Regions from separate parts of the Shimwellia blattae DSM 4481 genome, predicted to be linked through region 2. Evidence: predicted binding sites of a transcription regulator. Region 2 holds the regulator's gene; each other region holds the start of a gene.
What was found. Region 2 encodes Fur, which represses iron uptake genes when iron is present. Its sites were predicted from a motif close to ATAATAATGAGAACNACTATCAA; they were not measured.

Region 1: the regulator Fur is predicted to act here: its motif matches at 2,890-2,912, upstream of EBL_RS06685 (isochorismate synthase).
Region 3: the regulator Fur is predicted to act here: its motif matches at 3,758-3,780, upstream of fhuF (siderophore-iron reductase FhuF).
Region 4: the regulator Fur is predicted to act here: its motif matches at 1,274-1,296, upstream of feoA (ferrous iron transporter A).

The regions. Positions count from the first base shown of each region.
Region 1 is NC_017910.1:1,447,239-1,452,635, reverse strand. Features, by position in the region: gene EBL_RS06695 (isochorismatase) at 1-48, opposite strand, end outside; gene EBL_RS06690 ((2,3-dihydroxybenzoyl)adenylate synthase) at 68-1,678, opposite strand; gene EBL_RS06685 (isochorismate synthase) at 1,690-2,862, opposite strand; gene fepB (Fe2+-enterobactin ABC transporter substrate-binding protein) at 3,051-4,019, shown strand; gene entS (enterobactin transporter EntS) at 3,996-5,258, opposite strand; gene fepD (Fe(3+)-siderophore ABC transporter permease) at 5,371-5,397, shown strand, end outside.
Region 2 is NC_017910.1:2,766,701-2,772,097, reverse strand. Features, by position in the region: gene EBL_RS13015 (beta-N-acetylhexosaminidase) at 1-2,028, shown strand, start outside; gene fur (ferric iron uptake transcriptional regulator) at 2,113-2,562, opposite strand; gene fldA (flavodoxin FldA) at 2,862-3,392, opposite strand; gene ybfE (LexA regulated protein) at 3,549-3,845, opposite strand; gene ybfF (esterase) at 3,978-4,757, opposite strand; gene seqA (replication initiation negative regulator SeqA) at 5,037-5,397, shown strand, end outside.
Region 3 is NC_017910.1:3,494,333-3,499,729, reverse strand. Features, by position in the region: gene EBL_RS16400 (threonine/serine exporter family protein) at 1-757, opposite strand, end outside; gene EBL_RS16395 (MFS transporter) at 1,123-2,385, shown strand; gene EBL_RS16390 (YbaK/EbsC family protein) at 2,379-2,837, opposite strand; gene fhuF (siderophore-iron reductase FhuF) at 2,954-3,742, opposite strand; gene EBL_RS16380 (DUF1435 domain-containing protein) at 3,909-4,154, shown strand; tRNA gene EBL_RS16375 (tRNA-Leu) at 4,232-4,318, opposite strand; tRNA gene EBL_RS16370 (tRNA-Leu) at 4,344-4,430, opposite strand; tRNA gene EBL_RS16365 (tRNA-Leu) at 4,460-4,546, opposite strand; gene rsmC (16S rRNA (guanine(1207)-N(2))-methyltransferase RsmC) at 4,675-5,397, opposite strand, start outside.
Region 4 is NC_017910.1:251,481-256,877, forward strand. Features, by position in the region: gene feoB (Fe(2+) transporter permease subunit FeoB) at 1-864, opposite strand, end outside; gene feoA (ferrous iron transporter A) at 914-1,138, opposite strand; gene EBL_RS01070 (Tex family protein) at 1,602-3,938, opposite strand; gene greB (transcription elongation factor GreB) at 4,027-4,512, opposite strand; gene ompR (osmolarity response regulator transcription factor OmpR) at 4,731-5,397, shown strand, end outside.

The sequences.
Region 1 (5,397 bases), 1.3 Mb from region 2:
ATCAGCCGCGACCGGCAGCTCATAGCCGGTCAGTTTTGGAATGGTCATGTTCTTCTCCTTTATGTACTTACCGGGCCTGCTGGCGTTGCGCGATAATGTGGCGCAGTTTTTTCTTATCCACTTTCCCGACCGGGGTCAGCGGCAGTGACGGGACCATCTCAACACGGTCCGGCAGTTTAAATTCCGCCACCCCCAGCTCACGCAGGTAACGGCGGATCTCCACGGCGCGCAGCGGACGGTGACCGACAATAAAAGCGCAGCTCTTCTCCCCCATCAGCGCGTCGTCCATAGAGACCAGCGCCACATGCAAAATGGCCTCATGGCGCAGCAGCAGGTTTTCTATCTCCTCGGCGGCTATCTTCTCGCCGCCGCGGTTTATCTGATCTTTTTCGCGCCCGACCACCCGGATATTGCCGTCCTCACCGAGGATAACCAGGTCACCGGAGCTGTAAAAACCGTCCTGGTCGAAGGCCCGGGCATTGTGCTCCGGGCTGCGGTAATAGCCCCGGAAGGTATAAGGCCCGCGGGTCATCAGGCGGCCTTCTGTTCCCGGCGGCACCGGGGTGCCCTGTTCATCCACCACCCGGATTTCATCATCCGGGCACATGGGGCGCCCCTGGGTGGTAAAAATCACCTCGTCGCTGTCATCCAGCCGGGTGTAGTTCACCAGCCCTTCCGCCATGCCGAATACCTGCTGGAGCTGGCAGCCGATCTCGGCCGGGATCCGCCGCGCCAGCGCTTCAGACAAGCGGGCGCCCCCCACCTGCAACAGCTGCAGGGTTGATAAATCCCCCGCGACACCATCGCGCAGCGCCTGGAGCCACAGGCTGACTGCCGGGGGCACCAGTGCCGTGTGGGTAATGCGCTGCCGGGCAATCAGCCCGAAGCACAGCGTCGGGCTGGGGTCGGCGGCCAGCACCAGCGTGCCGCCACCGTAAAACACCCCCAGCCAGCCCGGGGAGCTCATGGCGTAATTGTGGGCAGCGGGAATGGCGCACAGAAACCGGGTCTGCCCGTTAAAGCCACAGATCTCCACGCTGCGCCGGATGCTGTAGTAGTAGTCATTGTGAGTGCGCGGGATCAGTTTTGGCGTGCCGGTACTGCCGCCGGAAAGCTGGAAAAAGGCCACTTCACCGGGGGCGCTGGGCTCCTGCAGCGGGAGATCCAGCGGCTCGGCTATCCAGAACTCCAGTCCCCGCTCACCGGTGTCGTGCAGCAGGGCCACCACTGTTAAGCCGGGCAGACGGGCGTGCAGGGACGCAATATATTGCTCATCCTGAAACAGGCTATGCTCCCGGTCGGCCACCAGCAGGGCGGGCTCAATCTGGCTGGCATAGGCATCCAGCTCGGTACGCTGATGGCTGAACAGCGCATTCACCGGGGCCACCCCGATGCGCAGCAGGGCAAACAGCGTGATGCACAGCTCCGCCACATTGCCCAGTTGCACCAGGGCCGTGTCCCCGCGTTTTAAGCCCCGGCGCTGAAAGGCACCCGCCAGGCGGTTAACCTGCTGATACAGCTCCCGGTAACGGTACTGGCGCGTACCGTCAATCAGGGCAATGGCCTCACTGTGCTGGTGACGGTCAAGAATATCGCCGAGGGGTAAATCCACCCAGTAGCCCTTTTCCCGGTAGTGCCGGGCTAAATCTTCCGGCCAGTGGTTAAATTCAATCGCCATAACGTCAATCCTTAATTCAGTCCCAGAACATTTAACATGGTGCCCAGCTTGGCCCCGGTTTCCCGCCACTCAGACTCTGGCGATGAGTCCGGCACGATACCGGCACCGGCAAACAGGCGAATATGCTCGCCAGACAGGCGGGCACTGCGAATGGTGACCGCCCACTCGCCATTTCCCTGGTCATCACACCAGCCAACAATGCCGCCAAACAGGCCCCGGTCGAACGGTTCCAGCCCGGCTATCAGCTGCATCGCCTGCTGGTGGGGAAAACCACTTAGCGCCGGGGTGGGATGCAGCAGGCACGCCAGCGCCAGCACACTGGCGGTGCTCTCGCCATCAATGGCCGATGCCAGATGCCACAGGGTTGGCGTGGTGATAAGCGACGGCGCGGCGGGCACATTCAGACAAGAGGCCAGCGGCTGGAGTTGCTGGCGCATGGCGTTAACCACCAGCGCGTGCTCGTGGCGGTCTTTGGCAGAGGCCATCAGCGCCTCACCGGCCCGGGTGTCTTCGCGGGCATCGCTAAGATTGCGCCGGGCCGTGCCCGCCAGCGGCAGGGAGCTGAACAGGGTGCCGGTTTTGCGCACTAATAATTCCGGGCTGGCGCCCAGCAATGTGCCGCCATCAGATAAGGGAACGTGGAAATTAAAACTGCCCGGGTTCTGGGCCATCAGGCGGGCCATCACCCCGTGGCTGTCGGGTGCGCTGGCACAGCGGATGTCAATCAGGCGCGAGAGCACCACTTTATCGATACCCGGCTGGCGGGTGGCGCTGGCACCGCGCGCCACCATCTGGGTAAAGACATCATGGCCGGGGATCTCCACTTTCAGCACCGGCTCCGGCTGCGGGCCGGTGGCCGACGCCTTAAAATGCCCGGCCACCTGATCGGGTGTCATCTCCTGGTGGGATTGTGGAATAAACAGTTCGCTGGGGTGACGGGTATCAAACGGGATAGCCCCCACCACCAGCGGGTGTGCGATACCCGCCTGCCGGGCGCTGTGAAACGCCTCAGCCAGCTGCTGGCTGAACGGACTGCGGGGATCGGCCCCTCCCTGAGCGGGTGTTGTAATACGGCAGAAACACCCTGATGTGATCAAACTGCGCAACGGTGACGTGAAACTAAAGCTGTCTTTTGCGGGCATTGTTGCCACCCCCGGTCGCTTTTCCTGTAAAAGCGTTGCCATGCAACCTCCGGTGAAATGATAAGGCGTTTAATAATAATTATCATTTGTATTTTGGAGCGGTAACGTAAGTGTTACGCCGCCTGGTGTCAACCATCACCACGGCAGATTTCACTAAAATTGCCCCTTGTGCTTTACCGGCGCAACGATGAAAATGAGACGCATTACTTAACAAGAAGAGATATAACCCTGTGATCCAGCCGATAATTCTGCGCAATGCGCTCACTGCCGCGCTTTTATTTTGTTGTGCGTGTAGTCAACTCGCCCAGGCCAGCAGCGGCTGGCCGCGTACCGTCACCGACAGTAAAGGCAGCCACACGCTGGAGCAGGCGCCGGTGCGGATTGTCTCTACCAGTGTGACCCTGACCGGCTCACTGCTGGCGCTGGATGCGCCGGTGGTTGCCAGCGGTGCCACCACCCCCAACAACCGGGTGGCGGATCAGCAGGGCTTTTTGCGCCAGTGGGGGGATGTGGCCCGACAGCGTAACGTGGCCCGCCTGTATATTGGCGAGGCCAACGCCGAAGCCATTGCCGCCCAGATGCCGGATCTGATTTTAATCAGTGCGACCGGGGGGGATTCTGCCCTCCCCCTGTATGACCAGTTGTCGGCCATTGCGCCTACGCTTGTCATCAACTATGACGATAAAAGCTGGCAGCAGTTACTGACCCAGCTGGGCACTATTACCGGCCATGAAAAACAGGCCGCCGCGCGGATTGCCGAATTCAACACCCGGCTGGAAAAAGCCCGCCAGCATATGACCCTGCCCCCCCAGCCGGTCAGCGCGCTGGTTTATACCCCCGCCGCCCACAGCGCCAACCTGTGGACGGCCGAATCCGCCCAGGGGCAGTTACTGCGTCAGCTGGGGTTCCGGCTTGCAGAACTGCCCGCCAGCCTGCGGCTCAGCACCAGCATGGGCAAACGCCACGATATCGTGCAGCTTGGCGGCGAAAACCTGGCCCACGGCCTTAACGGCCAGACCCTGCTGATGTTTGCCAACAACGACCAGGACGCGGCGGCCCTGAGTAAAGACCCGCTACTGGCCCATATTCCGGCAGTGAAAGATAAACGGGTCTGGGCGCTGGGTACGGAGACCTTCCGGCTTGACTACTACAGCGCCACACTGATTCTGCAACGCTTAAGCGCCCTCTTCGCTTCGTGACCCCTCCTCCACCTGGGGGGGCTGATACAGCCCGCGTAGCTGGGCCAGTAACAGGATCAGCAGCACGGCAACCACCGACAGCACCGCACCGGACACACTGGCCGCCCACTGGGGGGTTGCCAGGGTGGCCAGGCTTCCCAGTGCTGCCGCCCCCAGGGCATCACCGGTGACATTCTGCGCCGTCCACAGGCCATTAATTCTGCCCAGCATCTCATCCGGCGTGTGGCGCTGAATAAGGGTGTACTGCAACAGCGAGCTGATACCACTCAGATAGCCGAACACCACCAGCAACAGCGCCCCGCCCGCCCATACCGGCATCCCACCGAACAGACCAATGGCGATAAACGCCCCGCAGCTGCTCAGCAACAGCAGCATACCCGGGCGGGTATGCTGTGCCAGTCGACCGCTGGTCAGGGCACCAGCTGCGGCCCCCAGCGGGACCGCCGCATACAGAAAACCAATCTGGCCGGTGGTCATCTGCCAGTCACCGGCCAGAGCCGGGTACAGCACCCGCACGGCGCTGGCCATGGTCAATAACGCGCCCACTAAGGCGATACCGCCCACCAGCGGGTGGCTGAACAGAAAAGCGATACCGCTTCCCAGCGCCCGGAGTGGGTGCATTCGCGGCATCTCCGGCGGTGCCAGGCGGGGCAGCTTCAGCAGGGTCAGGCAGGTAATCAGCGTACCAAAGGCGGCCAGCCCGTAGTTCCAGACCGGGCCACCCCAGGCCAGCAGCAGGCCACCACACATAGGGGAGATAACCGAGCCCAGGCGCACCGTCAGCATGGTGATGGCCCCGGCCTGCATCAGATTTTCGCGCCCGACCAGTGCCGGGGTGGCCGCCAGCAGCGCCGTTACGCCAATCGACGCAAACAGACCATCCCAGACGCCCAGCAGGTAAATGGCCAGTAGCGAAGGTGCTGGTAGTAAGGCGTTTATCGCCAGGCCCACAAAACCCAGCCCGCAGGCGCTTCTTGCCAGCAGGATCAGGCGGCGGCGCTCATAGCGGTCCGCCAGTACGCCCCCCATCATCAGGCCGATAAACATGGTGCTGCCGGTCAGCGTGACCGCAAGCCCCACCTGGAACGGCGAGCCGGTCATGGCCTGGATTTGTACCGGGATGCCGACCCCCAGCAACCCGAGGGACAATATGGAAATAAAACGGGCGATAAATACCGCCCGGAAAGCAGAATGGGTGCGTAACAGACTGAGATTAATTAATAAAGATTGTCGGTTCATTACATAGCCTTAGCAAAATTTTCCTTACCGCCAACGTAGCCGCTCATGCTAACATAGCAAACCGGAGTGATAACGATAATAACTATCATTATTAATTATCAGGATGCGTATTATGCCCAGTTTTCAGCCAGTGTCCCGC
Region 2 (5,397 bases):
CGCGGCCAGATCCTGCCAAGCCCCTCCCGGGTAACGGTACACGGCGAGGATGTGGATCTCAGCCACGGGGTTAAGCTGGATCTCTCTGCGCTGACGGCCCCGTCTGCCCGGGCGATTAGCGATCGCTTTGCGCTGCTGGGGGTCAAAACGGACGGTAGCTACCCGGTAAAAACCGCGATTGCTGCCCGCGAATTTAAAGGCGATGACGCAGTACCCGGTGCTTACCGTTTACAGATTGGCCCCAAAGAGGCGCGGATAACCGGCTATGACGAAGCCGGGGTCTTTTATGGTCTGCAGTCTGTGCTGTCGCTGATCCCGACACAAGGGGCGATGAAGATAGCCACCCTGGATGCGGAAGATGCGCCGCGCTTCCAGTACCGGGGGATGTTTATTGATGTGGGGCGCAACTTCCACAGCAAGGCGTCTATCCTGCGTGCGCTGGATCAGATGGCGGCCTACAAGCTGAATAAATTCCACTTCCACCTGACCGATGATGAAGGCTGGCGCATTGAAATCCCCGGGCTGCCGGAGCTGACAGAAGTCGGCAGTAAGCGCTGCCACGATCTGAGTGAGAAAACCTGCCTGTTGCCACAGCTGGGTTCCGGGCCGGATACCTCGACCAACGGCAGCGGCTATTTCAGTAAAGCGGACTATATCGAGATCCTCAAATACGCGAAGGCGCGCCATATTGAGGTGATCCCGGAGATAGACGTACCGGCCCACGCCCGTGCGGCGGTTATCTCCATGGAAGCCCGTTATGATCGTCTGATGAAAGAGGGCAAAGCGCAGGAGGCCGCGGCCTACCGGCTGCTGGATCCGACCGATACCTCAAACACCACGGGCGTGCAGTTTTACGATCGCACCGGCTACCTGAACCCGTGCCTGGAATCCTCGCGCCACTTTATTGATAAAGTGATCGGCGAGATCCAGCAGATGCACAAAGAGGCCGGGCTGGCGCTGACGACCTGGCATTTCGGTGGCGACGAGGCGAAAAATATCTACCTCGGCCCGGGGTATACGGATAAGAACAAACCGGAAGCGGGTAAAGGCCAGCTGGATCTCAGCAAACAGGACAAGCCCTGGGCGAAGTCTCAGGTGTGCCAGACCATGCTGAAAGAGGGCAAAGTGGCCGATCTGGAGCACCTGCCGAGCTGGTTCGCCGTGGAGGTGAGCAAGATTGTTAATAAGCACGGTATCGAGAAGATGCAGGCCTGGCAGGACGGCCTCAAAGATGCCAAAGATGCCAGCGCCTTCGCCACGAAACGCGTTGGGGTGAACTTCTGGGATACCCTGTACTGGGGCGGGGCGGATTCGGTCAATGACTGGGCGAACAAAGGCTATGAGGTGACCATCTCTAACCCGGATTATGTCTATCTCGACTTCCCTTATGAAGTGGATCCGCAAGAGCCGGGATATTACTGGGGAACACGCTTTACCGATGAGCGCAAGCTGTTCAGCTTTGCCCCCAATAACCTGCCGCAAAATGCGGAGACCTCCGTCGATCGCGACGGTATGACCTTCGCGGCGAAGTCAGACAAACCCTGGCCGGGCGCTCACGGGATCTCCGCCCAGCTCTGGAGCGAGGTGGTGCGCACAGACGATGAGCTGGAATATCGCCTGTTCCCGCGCCTGATTGCCATGGCGGAGCGTGCCTGGCACCAGGCCGGGTGGGAGCAACCTTTCCAGGCCGGTAAAGAGTATCAGGGGGGCGTCACGCACCATGTGGATACCAAAGCGCTGCACCAGGACTGGGAGCGTTTTGCAAACCTGCTGGGGCAGCGTGAGCTGGCGAAGGTGGATAAAACCACGCTTGCATACCGCCTGCCGGTGCCAGGGGCGCAGGTGGCAGCCGGGGTGCTGGCGGCGAATGTCAGCCTGCCGGGGCTTGGTATTGAATACTCGGTAGATGGCGGAAAGCAGTGGCAGCGCTATCAGGATAATGCCCGCCCGCAGGTCAGCGGTGAGGTGATGGTGCGTACTGTCAGCCCGGACGGTAAACGTACCAGCCGGGCGACAACGGTACGCTGAGTCGCAACGAAAAACGGTGGCCTGGCCACCGTTTTTTTGTCGGTAAAAAACCGGGTATCACCCGGTTATGTTTACTGAGCGTGATTATTTAGAGTCGTCGTGAGCGTGTTCATCCTCACGGCAGTCTCCCTCAGCGCAGTGGCCATACAGATACAGACTGTGGTTGGTCAGGCGAATTCCATGACGCGCCGCAATTTCACGCTGGCGGGATTCAATGGAGTCATCACTGAATTCGATCACTTTGCCGCAATCCAGACAGATCAGATGGTCATGGTGATGCTGCTGGGTCAGCTCAAAAACCGATTTGCCACCTTCGAAGTTATGACGGGTAACAATGCCCGCGTCATCAAACTGGTTCAGCACGCGGTATACGGTGGCTAAGCCAATCTCTTCGCCCATATCGATCAGTCGTTTGTACAGCTCTTCCGCACTGACGTGATGATTAGCAGGCTCCTGTAACACTTCGAGGATTTTCAGCCGGGGAAGTGTGACTTTAAGGCCAGCCTTCTTTAACGCGTTATTATTGTCAGTCATGCGGGAGTTATCCTGTTGCTTAACGATTTAGCCCCCGGAGGGAGTTAAAAGCGGGTACGACAAAAGATGCATGGGTTTCATTATAGAACCGATGGTTATAAATGAAAACCGCGAAACATCACACAAATACAGCCTTCAGAAAACGAATGTCAGTATTGCTTCACAAGAAAAAAACATTCATTAAAGCGACCGTCATTGTACCGCGTTCTGATATAAAGTTAAAAACTTGTAGCAATTCTTGTTATCGGGCAAAACAATCAGGCGGCACTGGCGGGTGGGTGCCAGCGCCGCGCTACCACTCAGGCGTTGATAATATCGCTCAGGTGCATCTCTTCAGAAACCTGCTTAACCCAGGCTTCAACGCGCTGCTGGGTCAGCTCTGGCTGGCGGTCTTCATCGATAGCCAGGCCCACGAAGTGGTTATCATCCACCAGACCTTTAGAGGCTTCAAAGTGGTAGCCTTCTGTTGACCAGTGGCCGACGATAGTCGCCCCGCGTGGCTCGATAATATCGCGCAGGGTGCCCAGCGCATCGCAGAAATATTCTGCGTAATCTTCCTGGTCGCCACAACCAAACAGCGCTACCAGTTTGCCGGTAAAATCAACATCTTCCAGGGTAGGGAAGAAATCATCCCAGTCACACTGCGCTTCACCGTAGTACCAGGTCGGGATACCGAGCAGCAGAATATCGAACGCTTCCAGATCTTCTTTGCTGCTTTTAGCAATGTCATGCACCTCAGCCACATCTTTACCGAGCTGCTTCTGAATCATTTTTGCGATATTTTCGGTGTTGCCAGTGTCGCTGCCGAAGAAAATGCCTGCGATCGCCATGAGTAAGATAACCTCTTGAATCTTAAAATAGGGTGGCTGCTTGATGCCATGGATTGGTCAATGATAGCAGAACAGCTCCTGCAGCGGAAACTGCTATCACCGCCTTGTGCACAGACTGCAACATGGGGCGGATAACGGGGAACGACGGGTTCTCTGTTACCGGGAGGGCGTCTTGCGTAACGTGTCGCTGAGTAAGTCCATCAGCATGGTTTCGATCAGTTCGCTGCGGCTGATACTGCGTGCCTCTGCCAGCTGGTTCAGTGCATCCACGGCGTCACTATTGAGTTTTAACTCCACACGCTTAAGCCCGCGGCTTTTATCGCGTTTGAGCTGGTTCCGTTTATTTATGCGTAACTGTTCGTCACGGGATAACGGATTGGTTTTCGGTCGACCCGGGCGACGTTCGTCTGCGAACAGATCGAGTGTCGTCCGGTCCGTTTGTTCTTTTGCCATGATAAAGAATATTGCCAGGGGAAACAGGCGACGGAGCATTAAGCCCGGGCGTATTAATCAGCGCGCCATCATACAACAGGGAGCAGGGCGCGCCAACGCGTAAGGCTAATCTGAAAATCAGTCGGCGAGTTTTTAGGCGGATTCCTGCCCGGCGGCGAGAAACTGGCGGATCACCCGCAGCACCGCGTCGGGTTTTTCAGCATGAACCCAGTGGCCTGTACCGGCTATCACGTGGGCCTGAGCCTGGGGGAACTGGCGTAAAATAGCCGGGCGGTACTCGGGTTTTACATAGGGCGAGTCGCCACCGCAGATAAACATGGCCGGGTGTGGCCAGGCGGGCACATCGTCCCAGCCGACGATACTGGCATACGCGTCCCACAGCACCGGCACATTAAAGCGCCACTCGCCCTGGACAAAGGACTTGAGAATAAACTGGATAACGCCTTCTTCTTTTATATGCTCACGCATGATCGCCGCCGCATCGTGGCGGGTGGTCACGCCTGCGGCACTCACCGCCCGGATAGCGGCGAAAATATCGTCGTGACGGCGCAGATGATAATCCACCGGTGAAATATCAATCGCGACCAGCTTATCAATGCGCTCAGGCGCCAGTGCAGTGGTGGCCATGGCGGTTTTCCCCCCCATGGAGTGGCCTATCAGAATGGCCCGCTCAAACCCGGCACTGTCCATGGTGTCGAGAATATCCCCGGCCAGCGCGGCCCAGTGCATATCCGGGCTGCGCGGCGACAGGCCGTGGTTGCGTAAATCCACCTGCATCACGGTATGATCGTTAACCAGGTCCCGCGCCAGCACCCCTAAGTTATCCAGGCTGCCAAACAGGCCGTGGATCAGGACAACGGGTAAATTCTGCTGTGTTTGTTGTGCGCTTTGCACCCGGGCGTGTAATTTCATGGCAAAGTTCTTTTTTGGCTGAGGTCAGGTTAGGGTATTATGTTCCGCATTCTAGCGTCCGGCGGCATAGTAACGATTAATTAACATTATGACCAGCCGGGTTTCGTATTGCGGGAAGTCGGGGGCGCGTTCACTCTCAGATTTTTCGGCTTGCAGGACGGCGTCAATGCCGTAAATTCCAGGTACTGATTTCAGGCGTCTGGAGTCCTGGCCGTTAACTGGGCATGAAGGGTAAACCCTGACGACTTGTATTCAGAAAGATTATTGCACCGGATAAAGATGAAAACGATTGAAGTTGATGACGAGCTGTATCGCTATATTGCCAGCCACACTCTGCACATTGGCGAGAGCGCGTCCGACATTTTACGGCGAATGCTGAAAATCGCTACTGCACAGACCGCATCTGGCAGCCAGGCCCCTGTAAAATCCGCCACCGCAGCAGCACCTGCTGCGCCTGCTGTGGCAGAAAAACCGGCGAACAACGCCCGGGGCCGCGTGCGCGCGATGCGGGAACTGCTACTCTCTGATGAGTACGCAGAGCAGAAAAAAGCGGTTAATCGTTTCTTATTAATTCTGACGACCCTCTACTCACTGGATGAGAGCGCCTTTGGCGCCGCAACGGAATCATTGCATGGTCGGA
Region 3 (5,397 bases), 730 kb from region 2:
ATAGTGACATTGCCATCACCACGCCAATGCAGGTTGCAAGGGTAAGCAGGCTGGCCATAGCCCAGCGGGCAAGGCCGGTATTGATATGGCCTTTAAACATGTCGGCCACTGCATTAATCAGCGGAAACCCGGGAACCAGCAACAGCACGCTGGCCGCCATGGCGACGGGGGAGGTGTTTTTCAGTGGCTCCAGCAGTAACAGCAGCCCGGAAACCGAGGTGGCGACAAACGCCGTCAGGCAGAAGTTGATTTGCGGATGCATATGGCGCTGGGTCAGCAGCTGGCGCAGAAACATCGCCAGGGCGCTGGCAATAAAGGTGACCAGCGCCCCGTCCCAGCCGCCGCCATTGAGCTTGCAAAAACAGGCGCAGGAGAGGCCGACCATCAGCACTACCGCCCAGCGCGGGTAGCGCAGGGGCCTGATATGGGCGAAGCGCTTTTCGACCTGCTGCGCGTCCAGCAGCTTGTGCTCCGCCATGATAACGATGTGCTGCACCTCGGTCACCATATGCATATTGATGCCGCGATCGGCGTTCTTGCGCGTGGTGGTCAGGCACTGGCCCTCTTTTATGGTGGTCAGGACCACCGCATTCGCGGAGATGGCGCTCTCTACGGAGTCCATGCCCAGGGCGAGCCCCAGCCGGGTTGAGAGCTCCTCAACCAGCGCACTTTCGGCCCCGTGTTGCAGTAAAAACAGGGCGCACTGAATGGCAAGGCGGGTTGCCTGCCGCTGCTGGTGCTGGACAGTGTCTGTCATGGCGGGGATTACCTTGTGATGGCTAAACCGTAATAAACATCAGGTTATCTTTGTAACATACCTTGTGGCGCAATCGTGCCCGGGCCGGATCAATATTTGGTGTTTTATCCGCCAGTGGCGGGCGGGGATAGCTGCCCGGAAAATGATTCGTGGCGAAATATTGCGCAGCCTATTATTACAAAATGAAATAAATTGGTTGCTAAAATGTTGCCATAATGTTGATGCAAAATAAGGTATTAATACCTACGGCTTACCGATGTTAATCAGGGGTGGTTGCGCCCTCCCGACAAGTGATCGCCTGTTCCTTGCCTGGCTGACGTGCCCGAAAAACGCGACGCAGTTCGCGACGACGTAAGGACTTTCCCATGACATTCTCACCACTTACCTGGACGCCTGTGCAGCGCCATACGGCGATTGCCAGTTTTTCAGCCTGGACGCTGGATGCTTTTGACTTCTTTATTCTGGTTTTTGTGCTCAGCGATCTGGCCACTAACTTTTCTACCTCCGTGTCTGAGGTTTCCCTGGCGATTATGCTCACCCTTGCGGTGCGCCCCATCGGGGCGCTGATTTTCGGCCGCCTGGCCGAGCGCTTTGGCCGCAAGCCGATACTGATGACCAATATCGCCATGTTCTCGGTGTTTGAGCTGCTTTCCGCCTGGTCGCCGACATTCACGGCATTTCTGGCCTTCCGGGTTATCTACGGTGTGGCTATGGGGGGGATCTGGGGGGTGGCCTCTTCGCTGGCGATGGAGACCATACCCGACCGCTCCCGGGGGCTGATGTCGGGGATTTTCCAGGCCGGTTATCCGTGTGGATACCTGCTGGCCTCGGTTATCTTTGGTCTGTTCTACAGCATGGTGGGCTGGCGCGGTATGTTCCTGATTGGCGCCCTGCCGGTGCTGTTGCTGCCCTATATCTATTTTAAAGTGCCGGAATCCGCTGTCTGGCAGGCGGCCCGCTCCCGTCAGGAGAGCACGGCGCTGTTACCGGTACTGCGCAGCCACTGGAAGCTGTGCCTGTATCTGGTGGTGGTGATGGCCTGCTTTAACTTCTTCAGCCACGGTACGCAGGATCTGTACCCCACCTTCCTCAAAGTGCAGCACGGTTTTGACCCGCACACCGTAAGCCTGATAGCCATCAGCTACAATATTGCGGCGATGATTGGCGGCGTGCTGTTCGGTTCGTTGTCTGAGCAGATTGGCCGTAAGAAAACCATGATGATCGCCGCCTTCCTGGCGCTGCCGGTGTTACCCCTGTGGGCCTTTTCCAGTGGCTCGTTTACCATCGGCCTTGGGGCGTTTCTGATGCAGTTTATGGTCCAGGGGGCCTGGGGGGTTGTGCCGACCTGGCTTAATGAGCTGGTGCCCGCCAATGCCCGCGCGGTACTGCCCGGGTTTGTCTACCAGCTGGGGAATTTGATTGCCTCGGTCAATGCCACGCTGCAGGCGCGTATCGCAGAAACCCATAACGGGAATTACGGCTTTGCTATGGCCTGCGTGGCCGGGGTGGTGGCGGTGCTGATTTGTGTCTTTGTGGCGTTTGGCCGTGAAACCCGGGGGATGGTGATTTCCGGTGCCCGCGAAGAGGAGCCGGGCGCGCAGGCCCACTCACAGCACTCTTATCACTGACAGACATCGACCCATTGGGCGGCGGTCAGTTCGGCCAGCCGCTCAGGAGAGATACGCACGGCGCTATGGACGGCGCCCGCAGCGGGTAACACTTCCGGAAAGTCGCGCAGCGACACATCACAGTAAACGGCAAGCGGGTTTTCCAGGCCAAACGGGCAGACCCCACCGGCCGGGTGCCCTGTCCAGAGCAGCACTTCATCACTGCTCAGCATCCGCGCCCGGGATTTGAAGGTCTGCTTCAGCTTTTCGTTATCCAGGCGCACATCGCCTCTGGCCACAATCAGCACCACATTATTCTCAACTTCCAGGGGGAGCGTTTTGGCGAGTTGCCCCGGTGCCACATGCCAGGCTTCTGCCGCCTGGGCGGTGGTGATAGCCGGTTTTTTCAGTTCAAGGATATCGATATCGGGGGCGTTGTCGGCGAGGTATTGCCGCACGGACTGCAGACTCATGCTTTTACTAATCTCCTGATGAATGCTGCGCTAATCTGTCACAAGGAGATATGCGCTGTAAACCACCAGGCGGCAGATACGGCCAGAAAAACGCTATTCCCGGATTGTTCCGGGGGTTATTTCAGGGTGCAGTCACCACAGGATTTAACATCCGGCAGGCGATAGCGCTGGCAGCAGGTGCGGCGCACGTATAGCCCGTCCCGCAGCAGCATGGTGCGAAACAGCGGATTCTGTGCCCCGCAAAGCAGCGTTTGCTCATTAAAACAGCTGTGGCGCAGCTCACTGACCAGGGCATCCCCCAGTAGCGGCCTTAACTCACCAAGAAACCAGCCCACCAGATAGCCGGTATTGCTCCAGATTAATTTGCTGCTGACGCCGCCGTGCTCCGCCAGCCGGTCCACCACTGGCTGCATTGTGGTGGTCCACAGCGCTTCCAGCCGCGCCCGGGGGCCGAGTGCGGTTATCTGCGGATCTTCGTTTCCGGCTATCCAGAAGGTGGCCGCGCGCCCGGCCTCATGAAACCCGGTGGCAATGGCGCCATGTGAAATATCCAGCCCCTGGCGCTGGGTCAGCAGGGCCATCATCAGGGGGGGAACCAGCAGCCCGGTAAACCACTGGGCCCATAATGACACCAGCGGTTTAGGCTCGCGCTGCCCGTGCGGGTGGTGGCGGTAGATATGGTCACCGTAGCAGGCCAGCAGGGTGCTGAGACTGGCGGGCTTGCGCCATTCATCAAAATGTTGCTGCCGGGCCGCAGGCTGGCCGCCGAAGTGGATAAATTCATTAAAATATGGGCGCTGCCGGGCAAAAAACGGCTGCAGGGTCGTGGAGAGATCTGCCGCCGCGCCAGGACTTGTGCTACCGGACAGGGGAAGCAGGAAAGAGGATTCTGTAGGCAGTGCCATCGCGGGTAAGTTGTAATAGTAATGATAATGATTGCCAATACTATCTGCGTGCTAAGAGATAAACAAGGGGGGGCCCGCAAATGTTATGTTGCGCCGATGGTGACAATTGATAATAGCTATCATATGATAATGCATCTCATTATCAATGATGGTTGCCGGGGGCCATATGCTGCAACAACAACTGAGAAGTGGCTGGGGGATCATTCTGCCGGCCGTACTGACGGCGGCGGGGGCCATATGGGGGCTGAGTGCTGCCCAGTGGCGGGTGATTCTGGTGCTGGGGATGCTGAGCACCACGGTAATGCTGTTCAACCGGCATTTACGCCATTATCTGCTGTTGCCTTCCGGGCTGACATTTGCCGGTGGGCTGATGATGGCGCTGACGCTGCTGAGCGGAAATAGCGGAGTCTGAACTCTGAAGAGAGTCACATAAAAAATTCATGGGGGAATAAACAGCAAGGACTACCTGGAGAGGGACTCCCGAAGGAGTGGTGCGAAGAGAGGGACTTGAACCCTCACGCCCGTTAAGGCACTAACACCTGAAGCTAGCGCGTCTACCAATTCCGCCACCTTCGCACAGTTTCTGATATCGTTTTCGCATTGGTGCGAAGAGAGGGACTTGAACCCTCACGTCCGTTAAGACACTAACACCTGAAGCTAGCGCGTCTACCAATTCCGCCACCTTCGCGCAGTGCGAACGATATCTTGCGTGGTTTTTGGTGCGAAGAGAGGGACTTGAACCCTCACGTCCGTTAAGACACTAACACCTGAAGCTAGCGCGTCTACCAATTCCGCCACCTTCGCGTACCGTTAATTCTCAAAGAGAATCACAACCACGGAGGCGCATTCTAGAGCTTTTCTGGCAGGCGTCAACAGTTAATTTTGCGCCGCTTTTCTGAGTGCTGCAAAAAGCGGCATTTTGCGCGTAAAACTTAGCGCTTGCTGTTACGGCTCATTACCGAGCGGTACACCTTAAAGCGCCCGGTCTGGGCGATAACTTCATGATTACCGAAAGTCTCATCCAGAAGATCCGGGTAGGGCAGAAAGGCGTTCGCCACAATGCGCAGCTCGCCGCCAATATTCAGGTGGCGCACGGCTCCGCGAATCAGGGTCTGGGCCGCATCAAGGCTGGTTTGCAGCCCGTCATGGAACGGCGGGTTGGACATTATCATATCAAAGCGGCCTGTGACCCCGGAGTAGACATTACCGGCAACCACGTCACCTTCAACACCGTTCGCCGCGAGGGTGGCTTTGCTGGCGGCCAGCGCCGGGGCAGAGACATCACTCAGGGTCAGGCGCACTTTCGGCGAGTGGCTGGCAAGGCTTACCGCCAGCACCCCGGTGCCGCAGCCCACATCCAGCACTTTGCCTTTGCTGTGGGCGCTGAGGGTGGAAAGCAGCAGCTGGCTGCCCACATCCAGCCCGTCGCGGCTAAAGACCCCGGGCAGGGTTTTAATGGTCAGGCCGTTGACCTGGTATTCGCCCCACCAGGCTTCCGGGTTGAAGGCGGGCTGTTTTTCCAGTTTGCCGTAATAGAGCCCGCAGCGCCGGGCGCTGTCGACTTTATTCAGCGGGGCGAATTCCGCAAGCATCTGTTCGGCGCTGCGCACGCCGCTGCGGTTCTCGCCGACCACAAAAATATCGCTGCCCACCGG
Region 4 (5,397 bases), 1.6 Mb from region 2:
GAAGATAGGCAAACCCAGCACCCGGTTCAGGATAATTTTATCCATGGCGGCGGTGAGTTTATTGGGGCCGGAGGTGAGGGTGTTGCTCACCGCTTCGCAGATGGCGGAAATGCTCTGGTAACGGGCATCGGCAATGTGCAGTGCCGGGTCGTCAATCTCATCGGCCAGCCGCGCCCGGGCAACATCCAGCTTCTCCTGGGCTTCGCCTGCGTAGTTGCGGCTGTAGATATCCCCTTCGAGCATCTGAATCGCCAGCCAGTTGCGCTGGCGCGCCGGGATCTGCGCCGGCATTTCGCCCGCCAGCCAGGCCGCTTCGCGTTGCAGGGGTTTGGCGTAGTGCACCAGTTCGATGTTCTGGTTCTGGTGGCGGCGGTCAATGGCCAGCTTGAGGCTGTCGATACCGCGCCCGCGGGTAGAGATAATCGGAACCACCGGGCAGCCCAGCCGGGCGGCGAGGGCATCGGCATCAATCTGAATATGCTGCTTTTCGGCAATATCCAGCATGTTGAGGGCAACAATGCAGGGAATGCCCAGCTCTATCAGCTGCAGGGTCAGATACAGGTTACGCTCAAGGTTCGAGGCATCCACTACGTTAATCAGCAGGTCGGCATCACCGCTGAGAATGTAGTGGCAGGCAATCTGCTCATCAAGGGAGGTTTGTGAGGAGATAGTGGTGAGTGAGTAAGTGCCGGGCAGGTCTACCAGCGTGACTTTATGGTCGGTGGTAGAGAACTGGCCTTCTTTGCGCTCAACGGTCACCCCGGCCCAGTTTCCCACCCGCTGGCGGGAGCCCGTCAGCTGGTTGAACAGGGTGGTTTTTCCTGAGTTCGGGTTACCAATAAGACCAATAGTAAGATTTTTCATGGGTTAACGTGAACGGAAATAATGAATAGGGCGCATCGCGCCGGAAATATCAGGCGACGGATTCCACCTGTAATAATTCTAAGTCTTTTTTACGCAGCACCAGGTTTACGCGCCGGGTTTCGATGTGAATCGGGTCGCCTAACGGGGCAATACGAACCACCTGAAATAAAGCACCGGGTAACATACCAAGGGAGAGTAATTTCTGGCGGTATGCCGGGCTGATTTCGCGGGAGAAGCCAGTAATCTTCCACGCACTATTGGGTATAAATTGCATAGAACCTACTTAGTTTTTCTGACTGAGCTTCAGCAGTGCGGGGCTCAGGGTACGGTAAAAAAACAGCACACATGCGCGATATCGCGGTGATATGCGGCCCAGCTGCATCAGGGATGTGGTTGTGGCGTGCTAACAATGATAATGAGAATGGTTTTTATCAGCAATCATAAAGCTAAAGTATTTGTGATTTTATTGACACAGCGCAACCGGCAGGGCGTTTTTTGCACTGCATATAACACAAAAAGCGAAGCGGGAAATAATGCAGGCGTATTTGCTCTGTTACGAATAGCGTACTTATTAACATTTCTTCGTATATTGTTATCTCATTGTCTGGGCAATTAATTATTCGGGCCGGGAAATAACGCTGGGTTATAACGTTAACGGTTAATAAACAATAGCTGTCATTATTAAACAATCGGGCGGGGCGGAATAACCCGGCCAGTGATGGCCGGGTGGGGGAGTATCAGCGTTTTTTGCCAAATGCAGCGGCCAGCGCGTCGCTCATGGCGCTGTTACCGGCCGGGGCGTTATCCCGCGTGCGGGGTTTGGCGCCCCGGGTGGCCGGGCGGTTGCCGCGGCCCTGCTCCTGGGGGGTATTGCCGCTGCGGCGCGGGCTGCCCTCGCCGGGTTGCTCATCCAGGCGCATGGTCAGGGCAATGCGTTTGCGGTTGAGATCCACATCCAGCACTTTGACCTGCACAATGTCACCGGCTTTCACGACCTTGTGCGGATCGTCGACAAACTTGTCAGACAGCGACGAGATATGCACCAGCCCGTCCTGGTGGACACCGATATCCACAAACGCACCGAAGTTGGTCACGTTGGTGACCGCCCCTTCCAGCACCATGCCCGGGGTCAGGTCGTTCATGGTTTCGACCCCGTCGGCAAATCTGGCGGTTTTAAATTCCGGGCGCGGGTCACGGCCGGGCTTTTCCAGCTCTTTGATAATGTCTGTCACCGTGGGTAGCCCGAAGCGCTCGTCGGTGTAGTCGGCAGCTTTCAGGCCGCGCAGGGCACTAGTGTCGCCCATCAGCACTTGCAGGCTCTGCCGGGTGGCGGCAAGGATACGCTCTACCAGCGGGTAGGCTTCCGGGTGTACGGTGGAGGCATCCAGCGGGTTATCCCCGTGGTTAATACGCAAAAAGCCCGCACACTGTTCGAAGGCTTTTGGCCCCAGACGGCTGACTTTCAGCAACTGCTGGCGGTTGCGGAACTGGCCGTTTTCGTCGCGCCAGGCCACGATATTCTGGGCCATCATTCTGGTCAGCCCGGCGACCCGGGTTAACAGCGCCACAGAGGCGGTATTCAGATCCACCCCCACGGCGTTTACGCAGTCTTCCACTACCGCATCGAGTTTTTTCGCCAGCAGGGTCTGGCTGACATCATGCTGGTACTGACCAACCCCGATAGACTTCGGATCGATTTTCACAAGCTCTGCCAGCGGATCCTGAAGACGGCGGGCAATGGAGACAGCACCGCGCAGCGAAACGTCAAGATCCGGGAATTCCAGCGCCGCCAGCTCCGAGGCCGAATAGACCGAGGCACCCGCCTCGCTGACAATCACCTTCTGGGCGGTCACTTTCGGGAACTGTTTCTGAACATCAAGGAAGAAGCGCTCCGTCTCGCGGGAGGCGGTACCGTTACCGATAGCCACCAGCTCAACCTGATACTTTTCACACAGTGCCGCGACAACGACGGCGGCTTTGGCGGCCTGGCCCGTGTGCGGGTAAATGGTATCGGTCGCGACCAGTTTACCGGTGGCATCCACCACGGCCACTTTCACCCCGGTACGCAGGCCCGGATCAAGGCCCATTGTGGGGCGCAGCCCTGCGGGGGCCGCCATCAGCAGGTCGTGAAGGTTACGGGCAAAAACGTTGATGGCTTCATCTTCCGCCCGCTCGCGCACGCTGCCCATCAGTTCGGTTTCAAGGTGCATCATCACTTTGATGCGCCAGGTCCAGCTGACCACCGCGCGCCGCCAGCTGTCTGCCGGGGCGTTATTCAGGCGCAGGCCCAGATGGTCGATAATAATCTGCTCGCAGTAGCTCTCTTTGGGGGGCTCATCAAATTGCGGATCCGCATTCAGCGACAGCTGCAAAATACCCTCGTTGCGGCCGCGGAACATGGCCAGCGCCCGGTGAGACGGCACGGCGGCAATAGGCTCATGATGATCAAAGTAGTCGCTGAATTTCGCCCCTTCCTGGGCTTTGCCTTCGGCCACCCGGGAAACGATATGGGCATTTTTCCACAGGTAGTCGCGCACTTTGCCCAGCAGCACCGCGTCTTCGGCGAAGCGCTCCATCAGGATATAGCGGGCACCGTCGAGGGCGGCTTTAACGTCTGCGATGCCTTTATCGGCATCAACATAGCTTGCGGCGGTGGTTTCCGGATCATGGTCCGGCTCGTTCCACAGCAGATCCGCCAGCGGCTCAAGCCCGGCCTCAATGGCAATCTGCCCACGGGTGCGGCGCTTTGGCTTATAGGGCAGGTAGAGGTCTTCGAGCTCGGTTTTGCTCAGGGTGCCGTTGATGGCGCTGGCCAGCGCCTCGGTGAGCTTACCCTGTTCGGTGATGGACTTGAGGATCGCCTGGCGGCGGTCTTCCAGCTCGCGCAGGTAGCTCAGCCGGGTTTCCAGCTGGCGCAGCTGGGTATCGTCCAGCCCACCAGTGACTTCTTTACGGTAGCGCGCAATAAAGGGCACGGTGTTGCCCTCGTCCAGCAGGCGAACGGCGGCTTCTACCTGCTCGTTCCGGGCCTGGAGTTCAGCGGCAATAATGCGGCACAGAGAATCATTCATCATGGTGTTGTCATCTGTTGATTGCGGAAATAACCGGAGGATACGGACTGGCAGCCAAAATTGCCAGCAACCGGGCCCCTCCTTCCGGGATTCAGACGGTTCCGGGCCGGGGGTATTCAATACTGTTCACATACCATACGGCTTCCCCTGCCGGGGTCTGCACGCAGGCCAGATCGCCCACCTCTTTTTTGAGCAGGGCCCGGGCCATCGGGGAGTCGATGGAGATATAATCGTTGCGGCCGAAAATTTCGTCATACCCGACAATACGAAAGCGTTTGAGCTCTCCGTCGTCGTTTTCTATCTCCACCCAGGCGCCGAAGAAGACCTTGCCTTCCTGCTGCGGGGAGTAGTCGACGATTTTCAGCTGTTCAAGGCATTTGGTCAGATAGCGCACCCGGCGGTCGATTTCCCGCAGCCGTTTTTTATTGTACTGGTAATCGGCATTTTCGCTGCGGTCGCCAAGGCTTGCCGCCCAGGTCACTTTTTTGGTGACCTCCGGCCGCTCCTGGCGCCACAGGTAGTCCATTTCCTGTTTAAGTTTTTCATAACCTTCGCGGGTGATAAGCGGTGTTTTCATTGATCAGTAACTCCGGTTTTCCTGCTCTGCGGCTGCGCGGCTCTCCTGGCGCGTAACCGGGCCGAAATCAGGCTAATTTGTTGATAAACGCACAGATAACTTGCTGTAAAATATGCTTTGTAACAATTTTGACTAGAATATATACCTGAATAGGCTGGTGAAGCGCGTGCGCTTTTTTAGAATACCCACTCAGTATTCGAACCTTTGGGAGTAACATAATGCAAGAGAATTATAAAATTCTGGTTGTGGACGACGATATGCGTCTGCGCGCGCTGTTAGAGCGTTATCTGACTGAGCAAGGCTTCCAGGTTCGTAGTGTGGCTAACGCCGAGCAGATGGATCGTTTGCTGACCCGCGAATCCTTCCATCTGATGGTGCTGGATCTGATGCTGCCCGGTGAAGATGGCCTGTCTATCTGCCGCCGCCTGCGCAGCCAGAGCAACCCGATGCCTATCATCATGGTGACCGCCAAAGGTGAAGAGGTGGATCGCATCGTCGGGCTGGAAATCGGCGCCGATGACTATATTCCCAAACCGTTTAACCCCCGTGAACTGCTGGCCCGTATCCGCGCGGTGCTGCGCCGCCAGGCCAACGAGCTGCCCGGGGCACCCTCCCAGGAAGAGGCGGTTATCGCCTTCGGTAAATTTAAACTTAACCTCGGCACCCGCGAAATGTTCCGCGACGAGGAGCCCATGCCGCTGACCAGCGGTGAGTTTGCGGTGCTGAAGGCTCTGGTCAGCCACCCGCGTGAGCCGTTATCCCGCGATAAGCTGATGAACCTTGCCCGGGGCCGCGAATACAGCGCCATGGAGCGTTCCATCGACGTGCAGATCTCCCGTCTGCGCCGGATGGTGGAAGAGGATCCGGCCCACCCGCGCTATATTC